2 regions of the Pseudomonas salmasensis genome follow, and region 1 is predicted to be linked to the other one. Evidence: riboswitches for the same ligand, from Rfam matches in the RefSeq annotation. Region 1 holds a riboswitch; the other holds the start of a gene.

Region 1 (5,116 bases):
CGGTCTGGCACACAACCCATATGCACCGCCTTCTGTAGGAGCGAGCTTGCTCGCGAAAAACGTCAACGATAACGCGTGTTTCCTGGATGAACGCGGCGCCTGTGGGTTTTTCGCGAGCAAGCTCGCTCCTACAGGTTCAGTTTCAGTTGGAGCGCAGGCGCAGGATGTGTGCGCCGTCGAACGGGTCCGTCAGGTAATGCCCCTGCACTCCGAACGTTTCTTGCAAACGCTGCGGCGTCAGCACCTCCAGTGGCGTACCCAGCGCCACCAGCCGCCCGCGATCCAGCACGGCCAGGCGATCGCAGGTCAACGCCTGGTTCAGGTCGTGCAGCGCAATCAGGGTGGTCACCGGCAAGCCTTGCACGCCTTTTAAAATCGCCAGTTGATGCTGGATATCCAAGTGATTGGTCGGCTCGTCCAGCAACAAAATCTGCGGGCGTTGCGCCAGGGCGCGGGCGATGTGCACGCGTTGGCGTTCGCCGCCAGAGAGGCTGCGCCAGGCGCGTTGGCTCAGGTGGGTAGCGTCTACGTCGTGCAGCGCCTGGTGCACGATGGCGTCGTCTTCACGCGACCACGGGCTCAGCGCCGACAGCCACGGCGTGCGGCCTAGCGCCACGGCGTCGAACACGCGGATGGCGTCATCGGTGTCGGCCTGTTGCTCCACCACCGCCAACTGTTGCGCGATGGTGCGGCGCGACAACTCACCGAGCCGCTTGCCACCCAGGCGAACTTCGCCGCTGGCCGGCGGGCGCAAGCCGGCGAGCAGTTTGAGCAGGGTGGACTTGCCCGAACCGTTCGGCCCGACGATGCCCAGGGTTTCGCCCGCCTGCACGTCCAGGTCGATACCGTGCAGTAACTGGGCCTCACGCACCTTAAAACCCAGGCCGCTGCAACTGAGCACGCTCATCGTGCGTTCCTCCGGCCAATCAGGATCAGCGCAAACACCGGTGCGCCCACCAGCGCCGTGACCACCCCAACGGGAATCACTTGGCCCTTGATCAGGGTGCGTGACAGCACATCGGCGGCGATCAGAAACAGCGCGCCGCCCAAGGCACTGGCCGGCAGTAACCGCGAATGCCCGGTGCCGAGCAACAGGCGTGCAGCATGGGGAATCACCAGCCCGACAAAACCAATGGAGCCGACGATGGACACCATCACCGCCGTGACCAAGGCCGCACAGGCCACCAGTACAAATTGCACGCGGCGCACCGGGATGCCCAGGGACGCCGCCGAGTCACTGCCGAAGGTGAACGCATCCAGTGCGCGACGGTGCCACAGGCACACCGCCAGCCCCAGGGCCGCCACCGGCACCGCCAACCACACCGACGGCCAGCGCACGCCGCTGAGGTTACCCAGTAGCCAGAACATAATGCCGCGGGCTTGTTCGGAGCTGGCCGACTTGGTGATGAGGAACGCGGTCAGGGCGTTGAACAATTGCGAGCCGGCGATGCCCGCGAGGATGATCTGCCCGGTGCCGCTGGACGATCCGCTGGCGCGGGCGAGCAGAATCACCAGGGCAAACGCGGCCATGGCGCCGACAAACGCCCCCGCCGATAACGACACCAGCCCGCCGCCCACACCGATCAGCACGACGAGCACGGCACCGGTGGAGGCGCCGGCGCTGATGCCCAACAGGTACGGGTCTGCCAGCGGGTTGCGCAGCAACGATTGCAGGATCACCCCGCAGGTCGCCAGCCCGGCACCGCAGGCTGCGGCTACCAGGGTGCGGGTCAGGCGGTAATTCCACACCACGCCTTCATCGATCGGGTCCAGCGCGTAGCCTGCGGCCCAGAGTTTATTGGCGAGCACCTGCAACACCACCTGCGGTTCGATGGCGGTTTCGCCGATGGCCACGCCAGCGAGCAGGGCGAGCAACAGCAGGGCGAGGGCAAGGAGGGTGCGCATCATTGGCCCAGGTCGTAGCCGTCGATGGCGGTAGCCAGTTGTTCCAGGCCGTCGAACGTACGCAGGCTGGCCTGCAGTGCCAGCGCGTCGAGGATGATGATGCGGTTGTATTTCACCGCGTCCATGTTGCGGGTCACCGGGTCGCTGCGCAGGAAGGTGAGTTTCTTTTCGTGGTCGTCGGCGGGGTAGCGGCGACGGTCCATGCGTGCAATCACCAGGAAGGTGGGGTTGGCCTTGGCGATGGTTTCCCAGCCGACGGCGGGCCATTCTTCATCGGACTGCACCACGTTGTGCAGGCCCAAGGTGTGCAGCATGAATTGCGGCACGCCTTTATGGCCGGCCACATAAGGGTCGCTGGCCATTTCGGCGCTGGAGAACCACACCAGTGCGCTGGCCTGCTTCAAACCTTTGCCTTGGGCGGTAGCGATGGATGTGGCCAGGCGCGCCTTGAGCTCATCGTTCAACTGTTGGCCGCGCGCCTGCACGTCGAAAATCTGCGCAAGCTGCTGGATGCTCTGGTAAATCGTCTCGATGCGAAACGGCTGCAACCGCGTGCCGTCGGCGCCGACCAGGTTGTCCTTGGCCTCGCAGTCGGACGGCAGCACGTAGGTGGGGATCTTCAGCTCATGGAATTGCTCACGGGTGCCGACCACGCCTTGCGGGCCCACCACCCATTCCAGTTCGGCGGCCACCAGTTGCGGGCGCTTGGCGATCACCGCTTCAAAGCTTGGCTCGTTGTTGGCCAGGCGCTCGATGCGGTCGTTCTGCGCTTTGTACTGTGGCAACACGTTGTTGAACCACAGCGACGTGCCTACCACTTTATCGCCCACGCCCAAGGCATAAAGCATCTCGGTGGCGGCCTGGCCGATGCTCACGCTGCGGGCGGGCGCTTGTTGGAAGGTCAGGGTGCTGCCACAGTTTTCCACGGTCAGCGGGTAGTGGCTTGGCGCGGCGTGGGCCAGGGCGCAGGCGCTCAAGCCTGCGATCAGGGCGATAACACGTGGCAGCATGGGGCGATCTCCGAGTGAGCCAGGGGTGCAGCTGGGGAGTTACGGCTCGGAAATACGCCCTGGGACGCTACAGGTGCGCAGGGCCAGGATGTCCTTCCCGGACACCCCGCCGGTTAGTGATGTTGCTGGGCCGGCAGGTCTCCTGACTGATGCGTCATCGCCACGCCCCCGCCTTCCCGGACAAGGTCCAGTGGCATTCAGGGGCAGGCTCAGCACCTACAGTTGCGGGGGCAGTTTCGATTGACGCTTGGGCGGCGTTTCGAATTCCCTATTAGTCCCACGTGGGAACCGGCGCCGGTATGGTAAGCCATCACGCCCTGTAGGAGCGAGCTTGCTCGCGAAGAACTTGAGAACACCGCGGGGTATCAGGCGCCCCTGCGTTATCGTTGACGGTCTTCACGAGCAAGCTCGCTCCTACAGGGGGGAGTGGTTAGAGTCGAATGTCTTGGGGGCCGCGGATCAGGGCTTCGATGCGCGTACCGCTGGCGCGCTCTTCGTTGCTGAAGCCGTCGTAGTCAGCCAGTTGGCCGAAGCGAATGCCGGTCAATTGTTCGATCGCAATCACACTGCGTTGGTAGGTTCTCAGTTGGCCGAACACCAGGTCCAATTGGTCCAGCTCGCGGCGCTGGTCGATCATGTAGGCGCTGGCGGACGGTTTGCCGTCGTCGCTGAGGTAGGCCACCACTTTCCAGAATGCCTGGGGGATTTTTACCCCGCGATACACGCGGTCGTTGTCGCTGAACACCGGGCCGCTGAACACCGTGGCCCGGGCTTTCCAGCGCTGGGTGTTGTCGAGGATATAGTCCTCGAGCTCCAGCCAGGTCTTCTGGTTGAAGCCGCTCATTTGTGGCGAGCAGTTGGTGAAGTGGAAGGTGTCGAGGTTGGCCGTGTTCGCGTCGTCGCCCCAGTTGGGGTCCTGGCGGCGCACCAGGTGGCCACGGTCCAGGCCGTTGCCGGCGTATAGGTCTTCACCGACCTGGGCGTCGGTGGGCAGGCGGCCATCGTAGGCCCAGGTGTCGTTGCTGCGCGTGATGTCCAGGTGCTTGGCGCCGTCGATGTTGACGCCAACATACAGTGCCAGTCGTCGGGTGCGCGACATGGTGATGGAGAAATGCGTGTAGTCCAGGCGCTTGGGTTGCACGTCGCCCACCAATGGCTCGCCAACCGTGGGCCAGGGCACCACGAAGTCGCTGAGGAAATCGTCGGCATAGCCAACGCGGTTTTTGAGGTCCTTGGCCGCTGTGACGCGCGGCGTCGTGGCTCTGGCTTCCAGCAGGGTGGGGCTGGGCGCGATCAACGGTCGCAGGTCGGCAAGCCTGGGGCGGTGCGACAGATCGATTTTGACTGTGCGGGCGGGCATGGGCATGTTCCTTATGGGCCTCGGATAAACACCACTGAAACACAAACTCATGACAATTTGGCCCGGGTGGCGATCCCAGGGCTATCCTGAAAAGCGTTACCCGGACGTTCATCACACGCCAAAAAGGAGCCAGCTCATGTGTGTTCGCCAACCGCGCAATCCGATTTTCTGCCTCATCCCGCCGTACATGCTCGACCAGATCGCACGCCACGGCGACAAAGCCCAACGGGAGGTCGCGTTACGCACGCGTGCCAAGGACAGCACGTTCCGCTCGTTGCGCATGGTCGCCGAACCCGCCAAAAGCCCCGCGCGGATGGCATTGGCGGCGGGCAGCGAAAAACAGCGCTCGATCTACAGCGCCAACAACACCGACAGCCTGCCCGGAAAACTGATCCGTGGCGAAGGGCAGCCCGCCAGTGGCGATGCTGCGGTGGATGAGGCCTATGACGGCCTGGGCGCAACCTTCGACTTTTTCGACCAAGTGTTCGACCGCAATTCCATCGACGACGCGGGCATGGCCCTGGATGCCACTGTGCACTTCGGCCAGGACTACAACAATGCATTCTGGAATTCGACCCAGATGGTGTTTGGCGACGGCGACCAGCAGTTATTCAACCGCTTCACCGTGGCGCTCGATGTCATCGGCCATGAGCTGGCGCACGGCGTCACCGAGGATGAGGCCAAGCTCATGTACTTCAACCAGTCCGGCGCGCTGAACGAGTCGTTGTCGGACGTGTTCGGCTCGTTGATCAAGCAGTACGCGTTAAAGCAAAAGGCCGAGGACGCCGACTGGTTGATCGGCAAGGGGCTATTTACCAAAAAGATCAAAGGCACCGCCCTG
Region 2 (5,116 bases), 300 kb from region 1:
CGGGCGACTTCAGTGCGGTCCAGTTCGCTGGTCTGGCGGCTGACCAGGTAACTCACACGCGTACGCGCTTCGTCCAGGTCGTCACGGCGCAGGGCCTGGGCCACTGGGGTGACGTGCTCACCCAGGCTGCGCATGCCCAGGGCGCAGTACAACGCCATAATCTCCAGCAGCCAGCCGATATAGGGCGCCCACGACAACGCCGTGGCCAGCAGGGTCAGCGGCACCACGGCGATAAACCACGCGGTTACGCCATGGCTGCGCCAGCCACGCCCACCGCTATTGAAACGTTGCTCGATGCGCCCGGCGAAATTGCCGAACGCCACCAGCGGATGCCAGCGCCTGGGCTCACCCAGCAGCGCATCCAGCGCCACCGCAGCCACACACAGCAAGGCCACACTCATTGACTCACTCCCCACGTGTTTTCATACAGCATGTCACTTAGCGGTCGCGGCTCGGCCCAGCCTTCAAGCTGCAACATCGGTGCCGGGTAAAACTCGGCCACCGGCCCCAGGCACAACACGGCCAGGGGTTTTGCGCCGGGCGGCAAGCCCAGCAGCTCGGCCAGGGCCTGGGGGTCGAACAGCGAAACCCAGCCCATGCCCAACCCTTCCACGCGCGCCGCCAGCCACAGGTTCTGGATCGCGCAAGAGAGCGAGGCCATGTCCATTTCCGGCAAGGTGCGACGCCCGAAGATATGGCGCTCGCGGTCGTCCATCAACGCTGCGACCAGTACCTCGGCGCAGTCGTTGATACCTTCGACCTTGAGCTTCATGAACGCATCGGAGCGCTCGCCCAACGCTTCGGCAGTGCGCACGCGCTCTTCTTCCACCAACTGTTGAATCTGGCTGCGCAGCGGGCGATCGCTGATGCGGATAAAACGCCACGGCTGCATCAGGCCGACGCTGGGCGCCTGGTGCGCGGCGTGGAGCAGGCGTTGCAGCAGTTCAGGCGCGACACTGCCGCCGCTGAAGTGGCGCATGTCGCGGCGTTCGGCGATGGCGCGGTAGACGGCTTCGCGGTCGGCTTGGGGGAATGCGTTGTCAGTCATGGCCTCTTCGCGAGCAAGCCCGCTCCCACATTTGAAATGCATTCCCCTGTGGGAGCGGGCGCAAACAACGCGGCCACCGCGCCAGGGTTCGACGGAAAATAAAAGTGTACGTAGGAGGCGGTCAATCGACCTTGGCGATAGACCGCTTCAGCCCCGCGCCCGCCGTTAGGGCTCAGGCCACGGGCAATCGGCGCCCATTCGGTGCTGGTCAGCGAATGGTGATAGGTATGCCCACGCAAGGTCCCCTCCGGCAGTTCAACGCTTTGCAGCGCCAGGGCCGCGAGTTTCTTCTGCATCACCGCATCGCCCTGCAACAAGCCAACCAGTTCGGCGCGTGTACCCTCCACATCGGTCAAAGAATCGAGCAGATAGAGCATGCCGCCACATTCGGCGAGCAGAGGCTTGCCAGCGGCGTGATGAGCACGAATGGCGTCCAGCATCGCGGTATTGGCCGACAATGCCTGGTGGTGCAGTTCTGGATACCCGCCGGGCAGATAGAGGCTGTCAGCTTCAGGCAGTTGCCGATCATGGATCGGTGAGAAGAACTTCAGCTCGGCGCCCACCGCCCGCAGCAAATCCAGGCTGGCACCGTAGGTAAAGGCAAAGGCTTCGTCACGGGCGACGGCAATACGCACACCGGCCAGCAAGGGCTCGGCCTCGACCACGTGCGGCGCGGCAAAGGTCACCGGCGGCGGCAGGGCCACTTCGCAACTGCTGCCCAACGCTTGGGCGGCGGCGTCCAGGCGTACATCAAGGTCGTTCAATTCGCTGGCTTGCACCAGGCCCAGATGACGGCTGGGCAGTTCGATGCCGGTCTCGCGGGACAATGCACCGTACCAACGCAAGCCCTCGGTGAGGCTGCCTTCGAGCAATTGCGCATGGCGCAGGGTGCCGACGCGGTTGGCCAGCACGCCGGCGAACGGCAGGTCGGGTTGATAGCGCGCCAACCCCAGGGCCAAAGCGCCGAACGTCTGGGCCATGGCGGTGCCATCGATCACGCCCAGCACCGGTACACCGAAGTGCCGCGCCAGGTCAGCGCTGGAGGGCGTGCCGTCGAACAGGCCCATCACGCCTTCGATGAGGATCAGGTCAGCCTCCCCCGCCGCTTCCCAGAGCAGGCGGCGGCTTTCCTGCTCGCCCACCATCCACATGTCCAACTGGTACACCGGCGCGCCACTGGCACGTTCGTGGATCATCGGGTCGAGAAAGTCCGGCCCGCATTTGAACACGCGCACTTTGCGCCCCAGGTTGCGGTGCAAACGGGCGAGCGCGGCGGTGACGGTGGTTTTGCCCTGGCCGGACGCCGGAGCGGCGATCAATACGGCCGGGCAATGACGGGGCTGATTCAAAGTTCGACGCCTTTCTGTGCCTTGATACCGGCCTGGAACGCGTGCTTGAGCATGCCCATTTCGGTGACGGTGTCGCCCATTTCGATCAGCTCAGGCTTGGCGCCACGGCCAGTGACCACCACATGCTGCATGGGCGGGCGGGCTTGCAGGTCGCTGAGTACCTGGTCCAGGTCAAGGTAACCGTGCTTGAGGGCGATGTTCAGTTCGTCCAGCACCACCAAGCCGATGGAAGGGTCATTCAACATGGCCCGGGACACTGCCCAAGCCGCTTCGGCAGCGGCGATATCGCGCTGGCGGTCCTGGGTTTCCCACGTGAAGCCTTCGCCCATTACATGAAAGCGCACCTGCTCGGGGAAGCGGCGGAAGAACAATTCTTCGCCGGTGCTGTTACGCCCCTTGATGAACTGCACCACACCGCATTGCATGCCATGGCCCATGGCGCGGGCCAACATGCCGAACGCCGAACTGCTCTTGCCTTTGCCGTTGCCGGTCAGCACCAGCAGCAGGCCGCACTCGTTGGGGGAATTGGCGATGCGCTCGTCGATCACGGCTTTTTTGCGCAGCATGCGTGCCAGGTGGCGTTCGTCGCGGTCGGGGGAATCAGTCATGGCAGCTCTCCGTTGGGGCTGGACAAAAACGGCGGGCAGGAAAAAGAAAAAACAGACAGCCAAGCATCGCCCACCGTGATGCTGTTGGATGATCCAGGCCGGTCTCCGGGCTCATGAGTGGCGCTTTTGATAGCAAGCAGCCGAGGGTGCGCCTTCCCATATCGCACGCGATACAGTGGCAAACAGCACCGTCTTGACTCATTTACCGTTGCGGGGGCAGCGCCGGAATCGCGGCAGCACTGTTTACAAGTGCGCTCACTCACCGGCTTCCCTGTTTCACTCCATCGACGCGTACGCCACAGAGCACCTGGAACAAGCCGCGAAGGTTAGTGGGTTGGGGGTGGAGCGTCAATTAAAGCTGGCCTTGTACTTGAACCATCCGCCGTTCGTGCTTCTCTACCCCCTACAGGTATCAAGGAGAAAACCATGCCTAAAACCCGACTCGCCCTACTGATCATGTTCGCCGGCAGCCTCGCTGCGTGTGGCGAAAGCTCGACCCTGCAGGTCGCCGACGGCACCGGGCCCTCACCCCGGCTGCCGGAGCCGAACAAGACGCTGATCCCCACCGTCAATATCGCCCCGGCCATCGGCTGGCCCGAAGGCGCCAAGCCCGTCGCCGCCGCCGGCACCCAGGTGGCCGCGTTTGCCGAAGGCCTGGATCACCCGCGCTGGCTCTACGTATTGCCCAACGGCGATGTACTGGTGGCCGAGACCAATGCCCCACCCAAGCCGGACGATACCAAAGGCCTACGCGGCTGGGTGATGGAAAAAGTCATGGACCGCGCTGGCGCCGGCGTGCCGAGCCCGAACCGTATTACCTTGCTGCGCGATACCGACCATGATGGCGTGGCAGAAACTCGCACGGTGTTCCTGGAGAACCTCAACTCGCCGTTTGGCATGGCCCTGGTGGGCAACGACTTGTATGTGGCCGATTCAGATAAGTTGCTGCGCTTTGCCTATCAGCCGGGTGAAACCGCGATCACCTCCCCCGGCACCAAGGTGGTGGATTTACCGGGTGGCCCTTTGAACCACCACTGGACCAAAAACGTAGTGGCCAGCCAGGACGGCAGCAAGCTGTACGTGAGCGTCGGCTCCAACAGCAACGTCGGCGAAAACGGCCTGGAAGCCGAACAGGGTCGCGCCGCCATCTGGGAAGTCGACCGTGCCACCGGCCAGCATCGCATTTTTGCCTCCGGCCTGCGCAACCCCAACGGCATGGCGTGGGAGCCACAGAGCGGCAAGTTGTGGACGGCGGTCAACGAGCGCGATGAGATTGGCAGTGACCTGGTGCCCGACTACATCACCTCGGTCAAGGATGGCGGGTTCTACGGCTGGCCTTTCAGCTATTACGGCCAGCACGTAGACGTGCGTGTCACCCCGCAGAACCTGGACATGGTCGCCAAGGCCATCGCTCCCGACTATGCGGTAGGCCCTCACACTGCGTCGCTGGGGCTGACCTTCGCCGAAGGCAGCAAACTCCCCACCCCCTTCACGAATGGCGCATTTATCGGCCAGCATGGCTCCTGGAACCGCAAGCCGCACAGTGGCTACAAGGTCATTTTCGTGCCGTTCGAAGGGGGCCAGCCGAAAGGGCAACCGGTGGATGTGCTGACGGGGTTTCTTGATAGCGATGAGAAAGCCATGGGCCGGCCGGTTGGCGTGGTGATTGATCAGCAAGGGGATTTGCTGGTGGCCGATGATGTGGGCAATAAGGTTTGGCGGGTTTCTGCGGCCAAATAATCCATTTGAACAGCGCCACAAAAACAATGTGGGAGCGGGCTTGCTCGCGAAAGCGGTGGTTCAGTCAGAAAGTTTATCGACTGACACTCCGCCTTCGCGAGCAAGCCCGCTCTCACATGGGGTGCTGTGTTCGGCTCAGGGGTTACGCGCAAGATTCGCTGGCAGTACCCGCTTGGCACTCAGGTAGGCATTCTGCCAATACGCTTTGGATAGCGTATCCAGCTTCACGGTACCGCCGGTTTGCGGCGCGTGTACGAAGCGACCCTCCCCCACATAAATGCCCGCATGGCTGACCCGCGAACCACCACCGGTGGCGAAGAACAGCAGGTCGCCGGTTTGCAGGTTTTGTTCGCTGACGTCCTGGGCACGCA

What was found. A riboswitch is a leader RNA that binds a small molecule or an ion and turns the genes downstream of it on or off. The one in region 1 is predicted to bind cobalamin.
Positions count from the first base shown of each region.
Region 2: linked by a shared signal. The riboswitch ahead of cobO (cob(I)yrinic acid a,c-diamide adenosyltransferase) and the one ahead of HU731_RS06140 (ABC transporter substrate-binding protein) in region 1 are both predicted to bind cobalamin.

Region 1 is NZ_CP077083.1:1,432,401-1,437,516, reverse strand. Features, by position in the region: gene HU731_RS06155 (GNAT family N-acetyltransferase) at 1-38, shown strand, start outside; gene HU731_RS06150 (ABC transporter ATP-binding protein) at 143-907, opposite strand; gene HU731_RS06145 (FecCD family ABC transporter permease) at 904-1,908, opposite strand; gene HU731_RS06140 (ABC transporter substrate-binding protein) at 1,905-2,915, opposite strand; cobalamin riboswitch at 3,031-3,223, opposite strand; gene HU731_RS06135 (DNA/RNA non-specific endonuclease) at 3,346-4,275, opposite strand; gene HU731_RS06130 (M4 family metallopeptidase) at 4,412-5,116, shown strand, end outside.
Region 2 is NZ_CP077083.1:1,731,052-1,736,167, forward strand. Features, by position in the region: gene cbiB (adenosylcobinamide-phosphate synthase CbiB) at 1-401, opposite strand, end outside; gene bluB (5,6-dimethylbenzimidazole synthase) at 398-1,048, opposite strand; gene HU731_RS07530 (cobyrinic acid a,c-diamide synthase CobB) at 1,045-2,397, opposite strand; gene cobO (cob(I)yrinic acid a,c-diamide adenosyltransferase) at 2,394-3,005, opposite strand; cobalamin riboswitch at 3,085-3,331, opposite strand; gene HU731_RS07540 (PQQ-dependent sugar dehydrogenase) at 3,432-4,745, shown strand; gene HU731_RS07545 (C40 family peptidase) at 4,881-5,116, opposite strand, start outside.